DNA from 3 places in the Delftia sp. S65 genome. Region 3 is predicted to be linked to each of the others. Evidence: predicted binding sites of a transcription regulator. Region 3 holds the regulator's gene; each other region holds the start of a gene.

Region 1 (5,534 bases), on a different contig from region 3:
TGCTGACGGCGGCCAAGCCCGTTCCAGCCAGCAGTCTTGCCAAGGCTTCGCGTGCACTGAGATTGCCGCTGACTGCTGCGCCTTGGCGTCCTTCGACCAGCCCGTCATCAAAGAGCACCTGCGCTTGCGTCTGGCGGCCAAATGCCTTGAGGGCTTCAAGCAGGGGCTGGGCCGCGATGTGAAAGGGCTGGCGGGTTTCCATGGCGGCGGCGGGCTGGGCCAGCGCCTCGCCGGGGCTGACGGCCATCACGGCTACCGCTGCCGACACGAGCACCGCCACCAGGCTGGGCCGCAGCACAGGGCCGCACTCCTGTGTGCGGACAGACCGCGCACGGTGCGCGGCCAGCTTCCCATTGTTGTTCTCGAAACGTTCCCTCGTCTGACCTTGGTACATGACCTGTAGCTCCTGGATTCCTTGTGCGTACGACGACGGCAGGCCCAGGGCAGGAAGGCGGGTACGCCCGCTTGCCAGATCAGGCGGGGGCGTAGAGGACAGCCAACTGCGCGGGGATGCCGCTTGCTTGCGGCCGTTGGCTGGGAATCAATCAGAAAGCGGTGATTGCTCATTTCCGTGGCTGGCAGCCCCGGGGCGCAGAAATTCCTCACCCCTACCCATGAAGAAGCAGGAAAAGGCAAAACCAGAGAACCCGGCAAAATGAAACAATTTGTATCTCAACGAAAACCGATCAGCCAGCCACCCTCGGCGCGCCGCTGCACGCGCACGCTGGCTACGCTGGGCAGGGCCAGGAGGAAGCGTTCCGGCTCCTCCAGCGCAAGCAGGCCCGAAACAGTCACGGCCTGGAGCGCAGGGCTCTCTATCTCCACCGGCTGGCCGAGGTAGCGCGACAGTTCATCCGCCACATGCCGAAGCGTGGCGCGCTTGAAGTAGATCTGCCCGGTCCGCCATTGCGCAACGTCTTGCGTTGCCACTGAAAGGCTGCGGCGGCGCCCGCTGGCGGGATCGATGGCCACACCCGCACCCGGGCCCATGGCGAGCACGGGGGCTTCGGGATGGGTCTTTGAGCGCACCTCGACGCGCCCTTCCTGCACCTGCACCACGAATTCCGGCGGGGCTGCCCGCACATTGAATGCGGTGCCGACGACGCGCACCTGGCTGCCGCTGCTGTCCACGGTGAAGGGCTTGCCGGCATCCGCCGCGACCTTGAAGAAGGCCTCGCCCTGGTCGAGTACGGTTTCGCGCCGGCGGGGGTAGTAGCGCACCTGAAGGCGGCTGTTGGCATTGAGCGCCACCTGCGATCCATCGGGCAGGTCGATGCGGCGAAGTTCGCCGGGAGCGGTGGCGATATCGACCGCATAGCTGGCGGTGTTGTCCCAGCGGTGCCAGCCGTACCCGGCAACGACCACGGCGAACAGTGCTGCGGCGAAGGCCGATGCCATGGCGGGTCTGCGCGGCCGGTCCGCGGCCCCTGCAGCACTGCGTGGCTGCGGCGCCGGCCTGCCGGCGCGCGGCGCTTCGCGGGCGGCGGCCGCTGGCGGGTTGCGTCCGTAGACGGCCGGGAACATGGCCTTGAGCTGCTCCGCTTCACGCCAGGCGCGGCCGACACCGTCCATGGCCTCGCGATGGGCCGGGTCCTGCGCCAGCCACTCGTCGAGAGCGCGCTCGTCCGCGCCCGACCAGCCGGGCTGCTGACGACGCACATACCACTCGCCCGCGCGATGGTTGAGCCCAAGCACCTGCTCGGGCGGGAGGTCCTGCAACCGGGAATGGCCTGGCTCTGCGCTCATGCTCTTTTGCCCTGCGCCGGTGGGGCGGCGCATTCGTCGTCGTTGTCTTCTTCGGCGTCCAGTGTGCTCTGCAGGGCCTGCAGGCGCCTCATCTGAGTGGCACTTGCGAACAAGATGCGCGTCTCGCAATAGCCGACGGCCCGGCCCAGGTGCTTCACCACCATCCGTGTACTGATCCCCATGCAATCGGCGGTTTCCTCAACGGTGCGCCCCTCGATCCGTTGAAGAATGAAGGCTTCGCGCTGCCGCGGCGGCAGTTCCTGGATCGCCTCGTGCAGCCGCGTCAGTCGCTGGCGGCTCTCGGCTTGACGCTCGGTGTCTCCGAAGCCCTCGGCAGAGATGGCAAGCAGCTCTTGCTGGCAGTCGTCATACGGAACACTCTGGAGCCCGTGCGCCTCCGGGCCCTTTTCCCAGTCTCGCGCCGCCACGCTGCGCACGGTCTGCCGCAGATAGGGCTGCTCCTGCCCGGGCTCGAGATTCCTGCCCGTGGCGGCCACCCGCGCGAACACTTCCTGCGCCGCGTCCTCGACCGCTGCGGTGGTTCGAAAGTGTCGGCGCAACATGCGCATCACAGGCGTGCGCCAACGCGTATAGAGCGCAACCAGGGGAGCCTCTGGAGTCTGGCGCCCAGGTATCGGCTCACCCCGCGCTGCGGAGACCGGATTGCGTTTCATCCCCTAGCCTTTGCGCCCGGGAGGAATGCAGCAGCCGAGCGTGAACCGGCAAGGGCACTGCATTCGTCAGTGATGAAAGTGTGGAGGTGAGGCACAACGCGCAGATGGGCAAACGATCCGTGGCGCCGGGGGCTCCGCGCATCGGATGGACAACGACGGGGAGGGGCGCCCTGGCCATGTGCGCAGATCGCATGGATGAATGAGATTCATTCCCATTCTAGCGCCTGGACATCCTGCAACCAGGACTCTGGCCGCCAGCAGCGCGCCGCAGGAACTCCATCGGCGCGGGCTCCGCAGATGCCACGTCTTGCCATGGTGCTGGCCGAGCGATGAGCCAACACCCACCGGGAATCCGTGGCGCAAAAGCATGTGAGGCGTCGTTACACACTGCGGCACATCCGACCCTACCCCTTGAATCCTGGCCGAATTGCCTTATTATTAGCACTCGTTGGGTATGAGTGCTAACAGTCCTCTGTCCCACATTGCTTCGAATGCCGGCCCGCCGGGCCGGCAAGTCTTTGTTTCAACTTTGTTGATGATTTAGGAGTTGGTATGAACCTGCGTCCCCTGCACGATCGCGTGATCGTGAAGCGCCTCGAGAACGAAACCAAGACGGCTTCGGGCATCGTGATCCCCGAGAATGCCGCCGAGAAGCCCGACCAGGGCGAAGTGCTGGCAGTGGGCCCCGGCAAGAAGAACGACAAGGGCGAAGTGATCGCTCTGAACGTGAAGGTCGGCGACCGCGTTCTGTTCGGCAAGTACAGCGGCCAGACCGTCAAGGTCCATGGCGACGAACTGCTGGTGATGAAGGAAGACGACCTGTTCGCAGTCGTCGAAAAGTAATCCGCGCTTCGAAACCGCACTTTCCAACTGAATCCGGAGAATTGAAATGGCAGCAAAAGACGTAGTTTTCGGCGGCGAAGCACGCGCCCGCATGGTTGAAGGCGTGAACATCCTGGCCAATGCGGTCAAGGTCACCCTGGGTCCCAAGGGCCGCAACGTGGTGCTGGAGCGCTCCTTCGGCGCCCCCACCGTGACCAAGGACGGTGTCTCGGTCGCCAAGGAAATCGAACTCAAGGACAAGCTGCAGAACATGGGCGCCCAGCTCGTGAAGGAAGTGGCCTCCAAGACCAACGACATCGCCGGTGACGGCACGACCACCGCCACCGTGCTGGCACAGGCCATCGTCCGCGAAGGCACCAAGTACGTGGCCGCCGGCCTGAACCCCATGGACCTCAAGCGCGGCATCGACAAGGCTGTCGCCGCCCTGGTGGAAGAGCTGAAGAAGCAATCCAAGGCCACCACCACCTCCAAGGAAATCGCCCAAGTCGGCTCGATCTCCGCCAACTCCGACGAATCCGTGGGCAGCATCATTGCCGAAGCCATGGACAAGGTCGGCAAGGAAGGCGTGATCACCGTTGAAGAAGGCAAGTCGCTGGCCAACGAACTCGACGTCGTCGAGGGCATGCAGTTCGACCGCGGCTACCTGTCGCCCTACTTCATCAACAACCCTGAAAAGCAGGTTGCCCTGCTGGACAACCCCTTCGTGCTGCTGTTCGACAAGAAGATCAGCAACATCCGTGACCTGCTGCCCACGCTGGAAGCCGTGGCAAAGGCCGGCCGTCCCCTGCTGATCATTGCAGAAGACGTCGAAGGCGAAGCCCTGGCAACGCTGGTGGTCAACACCATCCGCGGCATCCTGAAGGTTGTGGCTGTCAAGGCTCCTGGCTTCGGCGACCGCCGCAAGGCCATGCTGGAAGACATCGCCATCCTGACGGGCGGCAAGGTCATCGCTGAAGAAGTGGGCCTGGCGCTGGACAAGGTGACCCTGGAAGACCTGGGCCAGGCAGTGCGCATCGAAATCGGCAAGGAAAACACCACCATCATCGACGGTGCTGGCCAAGCTGCTGAAATCGAAGCCCGCGTCAAGCAGATCCGCATCCAGATCGAAGAAGCCACCAGCGACTACGACCGCGAAAAGCTGCAAGAGCGCGTGGCCAAGCTGGCTGGCGGCGTTGCCGTGATCAAGGTTGGCGCTGCCACCGAAGTCGAAATGAAGGAAAAGAAGGCCCGCGTTGAAGACGCCCTGCACGCTACCCGCGCTGCTGTGGAAGAAGGCATCGTGGCCGGCGGCGGCGTGGCTCTGCTGCGTGCCAAGCAAGCCGTGGGCGACCTGAAGACCGGCGATGCCGAGCAGGACGCCGGCATCAAGCTGATCATGAAGGCCATCGAAGCGCCCCTGCGCGAAATCGTGGCCAACGCCGGTGGCGAGCCCTCGGTGGTGGTCAACGCCGTGCTGAACGGCTCGGGCAACTACGGCTTCAACGCTGCCAACGACACCTACGGCGACATGCTGGAAATGGGTATCCTGGACCCGACCAAGGTGACGCGTACGGCCCTGCAGAACGCCGCTTCCGTGGCATCGCTGCTGCTGACGACCGAAGCCATGATCGCCGAGTCTCCCAAGGCTGAAGGCGGCCCTGCCATGCCCGACATGGGCGGCATGGGTGGCATGGGCGGCATGGGCATGTAATTGCCCGCCGCAACCGGGCAGGCCTTGCGCCATGCCCGGTTTGCCCAGCAAGACAAAGGCCGCCCTCGGGCGGCCTTTGTCATTGCATGAACGCTTTTGCCGATGTCTTTCAGGACACGGCCTGGCCCCAGGCCCGGCCCAGGCGTGCCACGGCCTCGGTGATCTGGGGCACGGTGGGCGCCGCATACGACAGGCGCATGCACAGGCCGGCCTTGTCTGCCGCATCGGCCGGGAAGAAGGCCTTGCCCGGCACATAGAGCACGCCCTGCTCCACCGCTGCCGTGAACAGCGCACGGGCCAGGGCCTGGGAGTCGCCCGCAAGCCGCTGCGGCGGCAGCAGCTGGGCCCAGACGAACATGCCGCCCGCAGGCCGCACGAAGCGGATCTGATCGCCCAGCGCCGACCGCATGCCAGAGCACAGCGCATCCATGCGCGCCGCGTACTCGGCGCAGGCCTGGGCCAGCTGGGGCGCATAGCGGCCCGAGCGCAGATAGTGCGCGGCGATCATCTGCGCCAGCGGCGAGGTGCACAGATCGGCCGTCTGCTTGGCGATGGTGCAGCGGCGCAGCAATTGGGCGTCG
Region 2 (5,534 bases), on a different contig from region 3:
GCCCGCGCCACATGCGCAAATGCGTGTGGTTGTGGTGGATGACGCCCACGCCCAGCGTGAGGAACAGCTCGATCCCGTAGAGCCACAGGTTCCAGCCGTGCTGCCACTGCCACCACACGATCAGCGGCAGCGCCACCAGATAGGCCAGCGACTGCAGGTCGCGCCAGTGGCGCAGCCGGGGCAGCCGGGGCAGCCGTGGCTGGACGTGGCGAGCAGGTGGTCGGCTCATTCCGTCCTGGGCCGGGCCGTGGCGGGCAGGGCCACGCGCGTGCGCATCAGCCGGTCCATGAAGGCCAGCGCAAAGCCGTAGTTGCCATTGGGCCGGGCATGGTGCAGATGGTGGCGCCGGCTGGCGGCCAGCGCATGCGTGTCGGACACCCCGGGAAAGAAGTCGTAGTTGGAGTGGCCTATGACGTTCAGCAGCAGGCTGAGTACCGGCACCGAGGCCAGCGACCAGAAGCTGAAGTCATGCACCACCATGGGCAGCAGGATGACGTTGCCCAGCATCAGCGCCTCGATGGGGTGAAAGCTGTAGGTGGACCACGGCGTGGTGACGATGGAGCGGTGGTGGTCTCCATGAAAGCGCCCCAGCAGCCGCGTATGCAGCAGGCGGTGGTTGATCCAGAAATGCACATCGTTCCAGATCAGCAGCACCACGATTTCGATGGCAATGCGCCAGGGGCCTGCATCGGGCTCCAGCCGCGCCCACCCCAATTGCAGAAGGCCCCAGGGCACGATCATGCCGATGCCGAAGATCAGCACCGAATGCAGCGACTGGCGCCATTCGCGGCGCAACTGGTCGGGCTTGAGCGGGCGCGTGTCCAGCACGCGGCCCACGCCGCGCCGCTGCAGCCAGCGCGTGAGCGCCGTCATGCCCCAGCCGCCGGCCGTGTACAGCACGCCGAAGAAGAGCAGGCCCCAGGCCATGACCTGCCAGGCGTTGAGTTCGGTGAAGGCTTGGGCAGCGGTCATGGCAGTGTGATCGAGCACGTCATTGCGCGTGGATTCCCTGTTCGCGGATGATGCGGCCCAGTGCCGTCACGTCCTGGCGTATGCGCAGGGCCAGGCCCTCGGGCGAGCTGCCGACAGCCTGCCAGCCCTGGGCGGCCAGGCGTGCACGCATCTCGGGCGAGCGCACGATCTCGCTGACCGCTTCGGCCAGCTTCTGCACATGGGCGGCGGGCATGGCCTTGGGCGCGGCCACGGCGTTCCAGATCTCCAGATCGAAATCCCCCACGCCCAGCTCCTTGAGGCTGGGCAGTCCCGGCGCCAGCGGGCTGCGCGCGGCCGAGGTCACGGCCACGCCGCGCAGCTTGCCGGCCTGCACCTGGGCCATGGCCAGCGCGGGCGGCAGCATGGACAGCTGCAGGTCGCCGCCCTGGATGGCGTTGAACACCTGCGGATAGCCGGGGTAGGGAATGTGTTCGGGCCTGAGCGCGGAGCGGCTCTTGAGCAGCTCCATGCCCAGGTGGCCCACCGTGCCCACGCCGGGCGAGCCGTAGCTCCAGCGGCTGCCGGCCTGGGCAGCGGCCTCCAGGAAGGCCCGGCCCTCGGGCGCGCCGGCCGGCGCCACCAGCACCAGGGGCGCCACGCCGATCAGGCTGACGGGCTGCAGGTCCTTGACAGGGTCGTAGCGCACGGCGGGGTTGAGCAGGCGGGCAATCGTCAGGTTGCCGTTGATCATCACGCTGAAGGTATGGCCGTCGCGCGCACGGGCCACCTGCTCGCCTGCGATGTTGCCGCCTGCGCCCACCTTGTTCTCGACGATGACGGGCTGGCCCAGGCGCTTTTCCAGCGGCTCGGCCAGTGCGCGCGCCGTGAGGTCCGGGGAAGATCCTGCGGGAAAGCCGACGATCAGGTGCAGCGGCTTGCTGGGCCAGTTGTCGCCCGCCACGGCAGCGCAAGGCAGCAGGGCCGAAGCCAGGGCGGTGGCCAAGGCATTGGCGAAGAGGCGGCGTAGTGGCGAGATGGCGCTGGCGGGCATGGGGTGCGTGGGGGCCGCAAAGGCTGCGGGCAATAAAAAACCCGGAGATTATCCGGGTTTGTCGTGAAGCGGCCTGTCAGCCCAGGCCGTCAGGCCATCAGGCGAACTCGGCCAGGGCCTTCTTCATCTTCTTCATGGCAGCCACCTCGATCTGGCGGATGCGCTCGGCGCTGACACCGTAGACGGCGGCCAGCTCATGCAGCGTCATGCCGCCCGAGCCGTCGTCGTTGACCTTGAGCCAGCGCTCCTCGACGATGCGGCGGCTGCGGTCGTCCAGCGATTCCAGCGCCATGGCAATGCCGTCGGTGGCCAGGTGGTCACGCTGGCGCGACTCGATCATGGCCGTGGGTTCGTGTGCGCCATCGGCCAGGTAGGCGATGGGGCCGAAGGCCTGCTCGCCATCGTCGCTGGGCGAGGGGTCCAGCAGCACGTCGCCACCGGCCAGGCGCGTTTCCATCTCCATGACTTCTTCGCGCTTGACGTTGAGCTTCTCTGCCACGGCGTCGATCTCGCCCGAGGTCAGCGTGTCACGCAGCATGGCGCCGTCCTCGGCCATGGCGGCGTCGGACTTCAGGCCCTGCTTCATGGAACGCAGGTTGAAGAACAGCTTGCGCTGGGCCTTGGTCGTGGCGACCTTGACCATGCGCCAGTTCTTGAGGATGTACTCGTGGATCTCGGCCTTGATCCAGTGCATGGCGTAGCTCACCAAGCGCACGTTCTGATCGGGGTCGAAGCGCTTGACGGCCTTCATCAGGCCCACGTTGCCTTCCTGGATCAGGTCGCCGTGCGGCAGGCCGTAGCCCAGGTACTGGCGCGAGATGGACACCACCAGACGCAGGTGGGACATCACCAGACGCCCTGCGGCGTCCAGATCGCTGTGTTCTTTGAGCTTGCGGGCGTAGTCCTGCTCTTCCTCAAGGGTGAGCATGGGCAGGCGGTTGACCGCGGAAATGTAGGCATCCAGATTGCCCAGAGGCGGCACCAGGGCCCAGGGGTTAGCGGGTGCCAAGGTGGTCGCAATGGAGCCGGAGGCGTTTGTCATTGCAGAGTTCCTTTCTTCCATTCCTTCATATTAGCACTCGTTATGACCGAGTGCTAAAGCCAAAGTTCCGTGGGTTTTTCAGACGGTTGCACTCATTTTTGGAGTGCCAAAAGTCGTTTGTGCCTAGTCTGAGCGATTTTTGGAAACCCTGCTTGCCAGCGGTGGGCGCATATTGCTGGGAGAGCATTACAGTTTTTCCAGCAGGCTTTCAATCTGCCGGCCCAGTTGCAGCAAGGCCGGGTGCAGCTCCTGCACGATGGCCGGCAAAGGCTCCGTGGTGGAGACGCTGCAGTTCAGGACATAGATGGCATCGGGTGTCACCAGCGGCGTGGCCAGCGCAACCACTTCCGGCTGCCACGATGCGGCGCAGAAGCCTTGGCTTTTCACGGACTTGATCGCCGCCTGGATCTGCTGCTCCAGCGCAGGCCATTGGGCGCCCCTCTTGAGCCTGAAGCTGTCGAGCAAGGCCTTGCGCCTGGCCGATGGCGCCGCCGCCAGGTAGGCACGCCCCAGTGATGTCAGTTCCATGGGAACGCGCTGGCCCGAGACCACATGCCTGAGCACGATCCGGCGGTTGTAGCGGATGGATTCCAGGTAGACCATCTCGTCCCTGTCGGGACATGCCAGGCCCACGTTGATCCTGCGTGTCTCGGCGAGTGTGCGCATCAGGGGCGCCGCAATCGACAGCACCGTCGAGCCCGTGCGCATGGCGTGCGCCAGGCTCAGGACCGCCGGGGCCAGGCGAAAGGCCCGGCTTGGTTGGTCGGCCTGCAGCATGCCGCAGCCCACCAGGGTCTGCGTCAGCCGGGTGACCGTGGCCTTGGACAGGCCGGTGCGTTCCGCCAGGTCGCTGTTGCCCAGCAGCTCCGAGCCGGGCCTGAACGCACGGAGTATTTCGACGCCTCTTTCCAGGGAGCGGTTGCTCGGGGACTGTCCCGGCTTGTCATGGAGGATGGGGGATCGCCTGTTCGTCATGCTGCTGCCGCTGGTGGGAGAACGCGCTTGCCCCGGTGTCGAAAGCTGTGTTCTTCCTGCCCGGGTACGGGCGCCTGATGGAAGCCAAGTATTCCACCGAATGCAAGGGAAATGCAGCCGCAGGCTCTGGCGCGCCCGCTTTGGAATTTCACTGGTTGGAATATGGGGGGTCACAAGCGCGGTGCGTTTCCCTAAGCTTTCACAAGCCAGTCGCCAGCGTCATCGCAACGCTGGCGCAGTGACCGGACCTCTGTCCATAGAACCAGGAGACACACCATGCCCAGTTTCGCCGCCCGCCGTTGTGCAAGGGCCATTGCGTTCATTGCCGTGCTCGCGACTGTCTGCAGCGCAGCATCTGCAGCCTTCCCGGAAAAGCCCGTGCGCCTCGTCGTGCCCTTTGCGCCAGGCGGTGGAACGGACCTGATCGCCCGCACGCTGGGGGCCGAGATGGCCAAGGACCTGGGCCAGCCCGTCATCGTGGACAACAAGCCCGGTGCCGGCACGATCATCGGCACCGACAACGTTGCCAAGAGTGCGCCGGACGGATATTCCTTGGTCGTGGCTTCGTTCGCGCACGCCGTCAATCCGGCGTTGCAGGCCAAGCTGCCGTACGGGAGCAACAAGGCCTTTGCTCCGGTGATCCTGATCGGCCGCGGCCCCAACGTGCTGGTGGTGCCCGCCGCCAGCCCGTACAAGACGGTGGCGGACGTGATGGCCGCCGCCAAGGCCAGTCCCGACAAGCTGACCTATGCCTCGCAGGGCGCCGGGACTTCGGCGCATCTGGCGGGTGAGCTGTTCGCCAATCTTGCCAAGGTCCGGCTCACCCATGTGCCCTACCGCGGCGCAGGCCCGGCGCTCACCGATCTCATGGGCGGGCAGGTGGACATGATGTTTGCCACGGCGGCGGCGGTATCCACCTTCATCGACAACGGCAAGCTGCGTGTGCTGGGGGTCACCACGGCCGAGCCGTCTGCGGCATTCAAGAACGTGCCACCCATCGCCGTCACCGTCCCGGGCTACCGCGTCGAGAGCTGGTACGGCCTGTACGCGCCGGCAGCCACACCTGCCGCCGTGATCGATCGCCTGAACGCCGCGGCCCGCAAGGCGGCCCGCTCGCCGGACTTCGTTCGCAAGCTGGAGCACGAGGGCCTGATGGTCAATGCCGGACCTGCGGCGGAACTGGACACCTATGTGCAGGCCGAGGAAAAGCGCTGGGCGCAGATCGTCAAGCAAAACAACATCCATCCCGATTGATCGCACTGGCTGCGATCGTTTTCAAAGCACGCCATGAACTACGAACTGATCCAACTGAATGTCGCCGATGCGGTGGCAACCGTGACCCTGAACCGCCCCGACAAGCGCAACGCCATGAGTGACGACATGCGCACCGAGTTCATCGATGCCCTGGAGCGCGTGGCGGCAGACAAGGCCATCAAGGCCCTGGTGCTGACGGGCGCGGGCAAGGGATTCTGCGCAGGCGGTGACATCGCCGGAATGCAAAGGCGCATGAATGCTCCCGCGGGCGAGGTGGGC
Region 3 (5,534 bases):
CCGGCCTCGCCGAGCTCGCTGGTGGTCACGGCAATCGCCAGCGAAATGCGCGACAGCTCGCCGCCCGATGCCACCTTGGCAATCGGCTTGGGACTGGCCCCAGGATGGCCGGCGACCAGGAAGGCCACGCTGTCCACGCCAAAGGCACCGGGGGAGTCGGCCGTGGACAGGGCGGCCTCGAACAGGCCGCCTTCCATGCCCAGGCCCTGCATGGCCTGGGTGATGGCGCGCGACAGGCGCGGCGCGGCCAGGGCGCGCTGCTGCGACAGCACCCGGGCGCTGGCCTGGTAATGCTGCTGCGCGGATTGCTCGGCAGCATGCAGGGCCTCGATGTCCACGGCGGCGTCCAGCTGCTGCAGCTCCTGGCGCCAGCCGGCCAGCAGTGCCGGCAGTTCATCGGGCGTGCGGCGGTAGCGGCGCGCCAGCTGCATCCACAGCGACAGGCGTTCATCGAGCTCGGCCAGGCGCTCGGGGTCCAGGTCGGCGCGGCGCAGATAGCTTTGCAGCGAATGGCGCGCATCCTGCGCCTGGGCCATGCATGAGGCCAGCACGTCGGCAATGTTCTGGAAGTCGGGCTCCAGGTGCTCCTGGTTCTGGATCAGGTGGCTGGCGCGGCCCAGCGGAGTGATCACGCCGGCCTCGTCGTCCTCCAGCATCTGCAGCGTGGTCTGGGCGGTGTCGATCAGGGTCTGGGCGTGCGACAGGCGCGTGTGCTGGGCATTGAGCTCGTCCCACTCGTCGGCCTGCGGGGCCAGCTTGTCGAGTTCGGTGATCTGCCACTGCAGCCGCTCGCGCTCGCGCTGCAGGCTGTCCTGAGCGGATTGCGCATGCTGCAGCGCCTGCCGGGCCTGGGACCAACGGCTCCAGCAGCCCTGGACCTCGCGGCTGTCGATGCCCGCATAGGCGTCCAGCAGCGCGCGCGCCGCATCGGGCCGCGTGAGGCTTTGCCAGGCATGCTGGCCGTGGATGTCGATCAATTGCTCACCCAGGGCGCGCAGCTGCGTGGCCGTGGCTGGTGTGCCGTTGATCCAGGCGCGGCTGCGGCCCTGGGTGTCCACCGTGCGCCGCAGCAGCAGGCCGCTGTCCTCGCAGGCCAGGCCTGCGGCCTCCAGCCAGGGGCGCAGCCGCGCGCAGCCGTCGAACTCCACGCAGATGTCGGCCTGGGTGCAGCCTTCGCGCACCACGTCGGCGTCGGCGCGGGCGCCCAGGGCCAGCTGCAATGCGTCGATCAGGATGGATTTGCCGGCGCCGGTCTCGCCGGTCAGCACGGTGAAGCCCGCATGCCAGTCCAGATCCAGGGCCTGCACGATCACGAAGTCGCGCAGCACGATGCGCTTGAGCGCCATGGTCAGGCGCCTCCCTCGTTCCAGCCCAGTTTCTTGCGCAGCGTGGCGAAGTAGTTCCAGCCCTTGGGATGCAGAAAGCGCACGCTGTGGTGGGCGCGGCTCACGAGGATGCGGTCGCCGTGCTGCAGCGAGGCCAGGGACTGCATGTCGAAATTGGCGCTGACATCGCGCCCGGCCACGACCTCGATCGTGACCTCGTTGGCATCGGACAGCACGATGGGGCGGTTGGACAGGTTGTGCGGCGCAATGGGTGCCATGACCCAGGCGGGGATGGAGGGGTGCATCATCGGCCCGCCGGCGGACAGCGCATAGGCCGTGGAGCCCGTGGGCGTGGCCACGATCAGGCCGTCGGCGCGCTGGTTGGAGACAAAGCGGCCGCCCACCTCGATGCGCAGCTCCACCATGCCCGAGGTGCCGCCGCGGTTGACCACCACGTCGTTCATGGCCAGGGCCTCGAACACGCACTGGCCGTCGCGGATCACGCGGGCGCACATCAGAGGACGCAGGTCCTCCTCGTATTCGCCCTGCAGCATGGGCGTGAGCGTGGCCTCGAAGTCCTCCAGCGCGATGTCGGTGACAAAGCCCAGGCGGCCCTGGTTCACCCCGATCAGGGGCGTTCCGTATTGCGCCAGGTGCCGGCTCACGCCGAGCATGGTGCCGTCGCCGCCGACGACCAGGCCCAGGTCGCAATGCCTGCCCAGGCCATCGACATCGAGGGTGGGGTAGTCTGTGAGCCCTGCGTGCAGGGCCGATTGGGTATCAAGCACGACTTCGCAGCCCTGGCGCCTGAGGAAGTCCGCAATGCGCTCAAGCGCGTTGCTGGCATTCTCGGACGGGGCGCTTGCGCTGGGAGCGTGGTACTTCCCGATCAAGGCAACGTGGCGAAACGTGGACGTCATTTCTGGAAATTACATCATTAAAATCATCACATGCTCGACGAACGTGCCAAGTTGTTGCTCAAAGCGCTGATCGAGCGTTATATCGCTGACGGCCAGCCTGTGGGCTCGCGAACCCTGTCGCGTGCGTCGGGGCTTGAATTGTCGCCTGCCACGATACGCAATGTGATGGCTGACCTCGAAGACCTGGGGTTGATCATCAGCCCGCACACCTCGGCGGGCCGCATTCCGACCGCCCGGGGCTACCGGCTGTTCGTGGACACCATGCTCACTGCAGACCGTGCCGATATCGTGACGCCCGAGCTCGCGCCCGAGCAGCCGCAGAAAGTCATCGCCAACGCCGCCAACCTGCTGTCCAGCCTTTCCCAGTTCGTGGGCGTGGTGCTGGTGCCGCGCCGCACCTCGGTGTTCAAGCACATCGAATTCGTGCGGCTGTCGGAGCGGCGCTTTCTGGTCATCATCGTATCGCCCGACGGTGACGTGCAAAACCGCGTCATCTTCACCGACGTGGACTACTCGTCCTCGCAGCTGATCGAAGCCTCCAACTTCCTCAACAGCCACTACGCGGGCCTGGCCATGGAAGAGGTGCGCGAGCGCCTCAAGGGCGAGGTGGAGCTGCTGCGCGGCGAGGTGGCCACGCTCATGCAGGCGGCCGTCAACATCGGCACGGAGGCCATGACCAGCGCCCAGGAGGACGTGGTCATCGCGGGCGAGCGCAACCTGCTGTCGGTCAGCGATTTCTCCAGCGACATGGGCAATCTGCGCCGCGCCTTCGACCTGTTCGAGCAAAAGACCCAGATCCTCAGGCTGCTGGATTTTTCCAGCCAGGCGGAAGGCGTGCGCATCTACATCGGCGGTGAAAGCCAGGTCGTGCCTTTCGAGGAGCTGTCCGTGGTCAGCGCGCCCTACGAGCTCGACGGCAAGGTGGTGGGTACGCTGGGCGTGATCGGGCCCACCCGCATGCACTACGACCGCATGATCCAGATCGTGGACATCACCTCCAAGCTCGTCAGCAATGCGCTGAGTCACAAGCGCTGAGTCCTGCGGGTTAGGCTCTACAATAGTTGTTTGCCATGGCCTGCATCCGTGCTGCCTTGGTGAATCAGGGGCCTTAGCTCATGCTTGGTTAGAGCAGCGGACTCATAATCCGTTGGTGCCCAGTTCGACTCTGGGAGGCCCTACCATCCATTGGTATGAAAAGCCTGCCGCCTTTCCGGGCGGCAGGCTTTTTTGCTGGGTGCACGGCGCTGCATGGCGATGCCATCGCCCGGTTGCCAGGGAATGCGGTCGCCGGGTTTTTTGCAGAAATATGGCGCTTTTGTCCGGGAGCCCCAAAACCCGCTGCTACAATGCGAAGCGTTGCGGCTGTAGCTCAGCTGGATAGAGTACTTGGCTACGAACCAAGGGGTCGTGGGTTCGATTCCTGCCAGCCGCACCAAAAAACGCAAAGCCCTGAAGTTGAAAGACTTCAGGGCTTTTTCGTTTTCTGCATCTGCATCCGCATCCCTGGGATGCCAGTCAGGCCTGTTCCGCTTTCGGCAGCACGATGCTGAAGGCGCTGCCCTGGCCGGGCGTGCTTTCTATCTCAAGCTGCCCGCCATGTCGGGCGGCCACGGTGCGCACGAAGGCCAGGCCCAGGCCCACGCCGTCGAGGTGCTGGTGGTGGTCCAGGCGCTCGAACGGCTGGCTCAGCCGGGCGACGGCCTTACCATCCATGCCGGGCCCGTGGTCCCGGATGGTGATGCGGCAATGGCCTGCGTCCTGCTGCAGCAGGCATTGCACCGTGGCGGGGTTTGCCTGATCTGCGCGCGCTCCGTATTTGATGGCGTTGCCGATCAGGTTGACGGCCGCGCGGTGGAGCATGCCCGCATCGCCCAGCACGGGGCATTCCTGTTCGGGCAGGTGGAACTCCAGCTGCACGTGGGCCGCAGAGGCCTGGGCCCAGCAGCTTTCCACGGCCTGGTCCAGCACCAGGCCCAGGTCCAGCCGTTCCCGGCGCAGCGCCTGCTGCTGGGCGCGTGCCAGGTGCACGAAATCGTCGGCCAGCTGCAGGGAGGCCTGGGCATAGCCTTCGATGCGCGGCAGCAGGAGGCCGAGGTCGGGCGCCTGTACGGCGCCGCGCTGCATCTCCAGCAAGGTGATGATGGATGCCACGGGCGCACGGATGTCGTGCGAGATGAACTGCATGGCCAGGTCGCGCTGGGCCTGGGCGCTGCGCAGATCGCTGATATCGACCAGGGTGATCAGCCAGCCCGTGGTCGGCGGTGCCTCGAAGGTCTGGGTCAGCAGCATCAGGCTGCGTCCCATGGGGTCGCGCCCCTCGCTGCTGGGCGGCAGGCCGTGGGTGGCAAGTGCCTCGGGCGTGAGCAAGGGCTGGCCGGCGGATGCGCCGGCTGCCGTCTCCAGTGCCCGCAGACCATCGAGCAGCCGGGGCAGGGCATCGCCGGCCCTGAGGCCATGCCCCAGGCTGCGTGCATAGGCGTGGGCTGCGGCATTGGCCAGCAGCACATGGCCCTGCCGGTCGCAGACAAAGGTGGGCGAGGGCAGCTGGCGCAGGCTTTCGCTGACGAAATGGTGCAGGGCGCGCAGTTGGCGCGAAGCCTGCTCCACGGCCGCGATGCGCTGGTCCAGCAGGTCGCCGCCCAGGCGCAGCGCGGTGGGCAGGCCCTGCCCCTGCAGGTCGCGCAGTTCCAGCGCCAGAAAGCGCGCGGCGGCGCGCAGGCGCAGCCAGCTCCATAGCGGATAGGCCAGGGCCAGGCCCAGCAGGCCGGCTGCAGGCGCCGTCTGCACCTGCCACAGGCGCGGTGCAAGCCCGGCCAGCGAAAGGCAGGCCAGGGCCAGCAGCGCGCAGGCCAGCATGCCGCCCGACGGGCCCAGCCAGGCCAGGGCCAGCAGGGCCAGCAGCACGGCTGCCGCATTGAGCGCGCGGTTGAGCGTGGCCGACGCGGGATGCACATGCGAGCCCTGCAGGCTGCCGTTGAGCACATGGGCCAGCATCTCCACGCTGGAGATGGGCCGCGCGCTGGTGCCCAGCGGTGCGGTGAAGCGGCTGCCCAGGCCGGTGGCCGTCGTGCCGATGAGCACGTATTTGCCGCGGAATGCCGCTGCAGGAATGCGGCCGCGCAGCACGTCGATGTAGGAATAGGTGGTGAAGGGCGAGCGGTCCCTGGCGCCTTGCTCCGGCCTGGCCTGTGCAAAGGCAATGATCTCCTGCTGGCGGCGTTGCCAGGAGGGCGAGTCGGGGTCCATGGGCGGCACGGGCTCCGGGCGGGCGCATGCGCGGCCGTTCTCG

What was found. The regulator HrcA, encoded in region 3, represses chaperone genes, less so after heat shock. The targets are predictions, from matches to a motif close to TTAGCACTCNNNNNNNNNGAGTGCTAA.
Region 1: the regulator HrcA is predicted to act here: its motif matches at 2,859-2,885, upstream of IAE24_RS05710 (co-chaperone GroES).
Region 2: the regulator HrcA is predicted to act here: its motif matches at 3,057-3,083, upstream of rpoH (RNA polymerase sigma factor RpoH).

The regions. Positions count from the first base shown of each region.
Region 1 covers NZ_JACVUR010000004.1:140,129-145,662, forward strand. Annotated here, with positions in the region: gene IAE24_RS05695 (TonB-dependent siderophore receptor) at 1-298, opposite strand, end outside; gene IAE24_RS05700 (FecR family protein) at 673-1,779, opposite strand; gene IAE24_RS05705 (RNA polymerase sigma factor) at 1,743-2,420, opposite strand; gene IAE24_RS05710 (co-chaperone GroES) at 2,973-3,263, shown strand; gene groL (chaperonin GroEL) at 3,310-4,953, shown strand; gene IAE24_RS05720 (aminotransferase-like domain-containing protein) at 5,063-5,534, opposite strand, start outside.
Region 2 covers NZ_JACVUR010000006.1:142,978-148,511, reverse strand. Annotated here, with positions in the region: gene IAE24_RS08175 (fatty acid desaturase) at 1-229, opposite strand, end outside; gene IAE24_RS08170 (sterol desaturase family protein) at 226-972, opposite strand; gene IAE24_RS08165 (Bug family tripartite tricarboxylate transporter substrate binding protein) at 992-1,984, opposite strand; gene rpoH (RNA polymerase sigma factor RpoH) at 2,082-3,026, opposite strand; gene IAE24_RS08155 (IclR family transcriptional regulator) at 3,213-4,001, opposite strand; gene IAE24_RS08150 (tripartite tricarboxylate transporter substrate binding protein) at 4,278-5,255, shown strand; gene IAE24_RS08145 (enoyl-CoA hydratase/isomerase family protein) at 5,289-5,534, shown strand, end outside.
Region 3 covers NZ_JACVUR010000010.1:96,664-102,197, reverse strand. Annotated here, with positions in the region: gene recN (DNA repair protein RecN) at 1-1,346, opposite strand, end outside; gene IAE24_RS11515 (NAD kinase) at 1,349-2,245, opposite strand; gene hrcA (heat-inducible transcriptional repressor HrcA) at 2,276-3,280, shown strand; tRNA gene IAE24_RS11505 (tRNA-Ile) at 3,348-3,426, shown strand; tRNA gene IAE24_RS11500 (tRNA-Arg) at 3,604-3,680, shown strand; gene IAE24_RS11495 (CHASE2 domain-containing protein) at 3,761-5,534, opposite strand, start outside.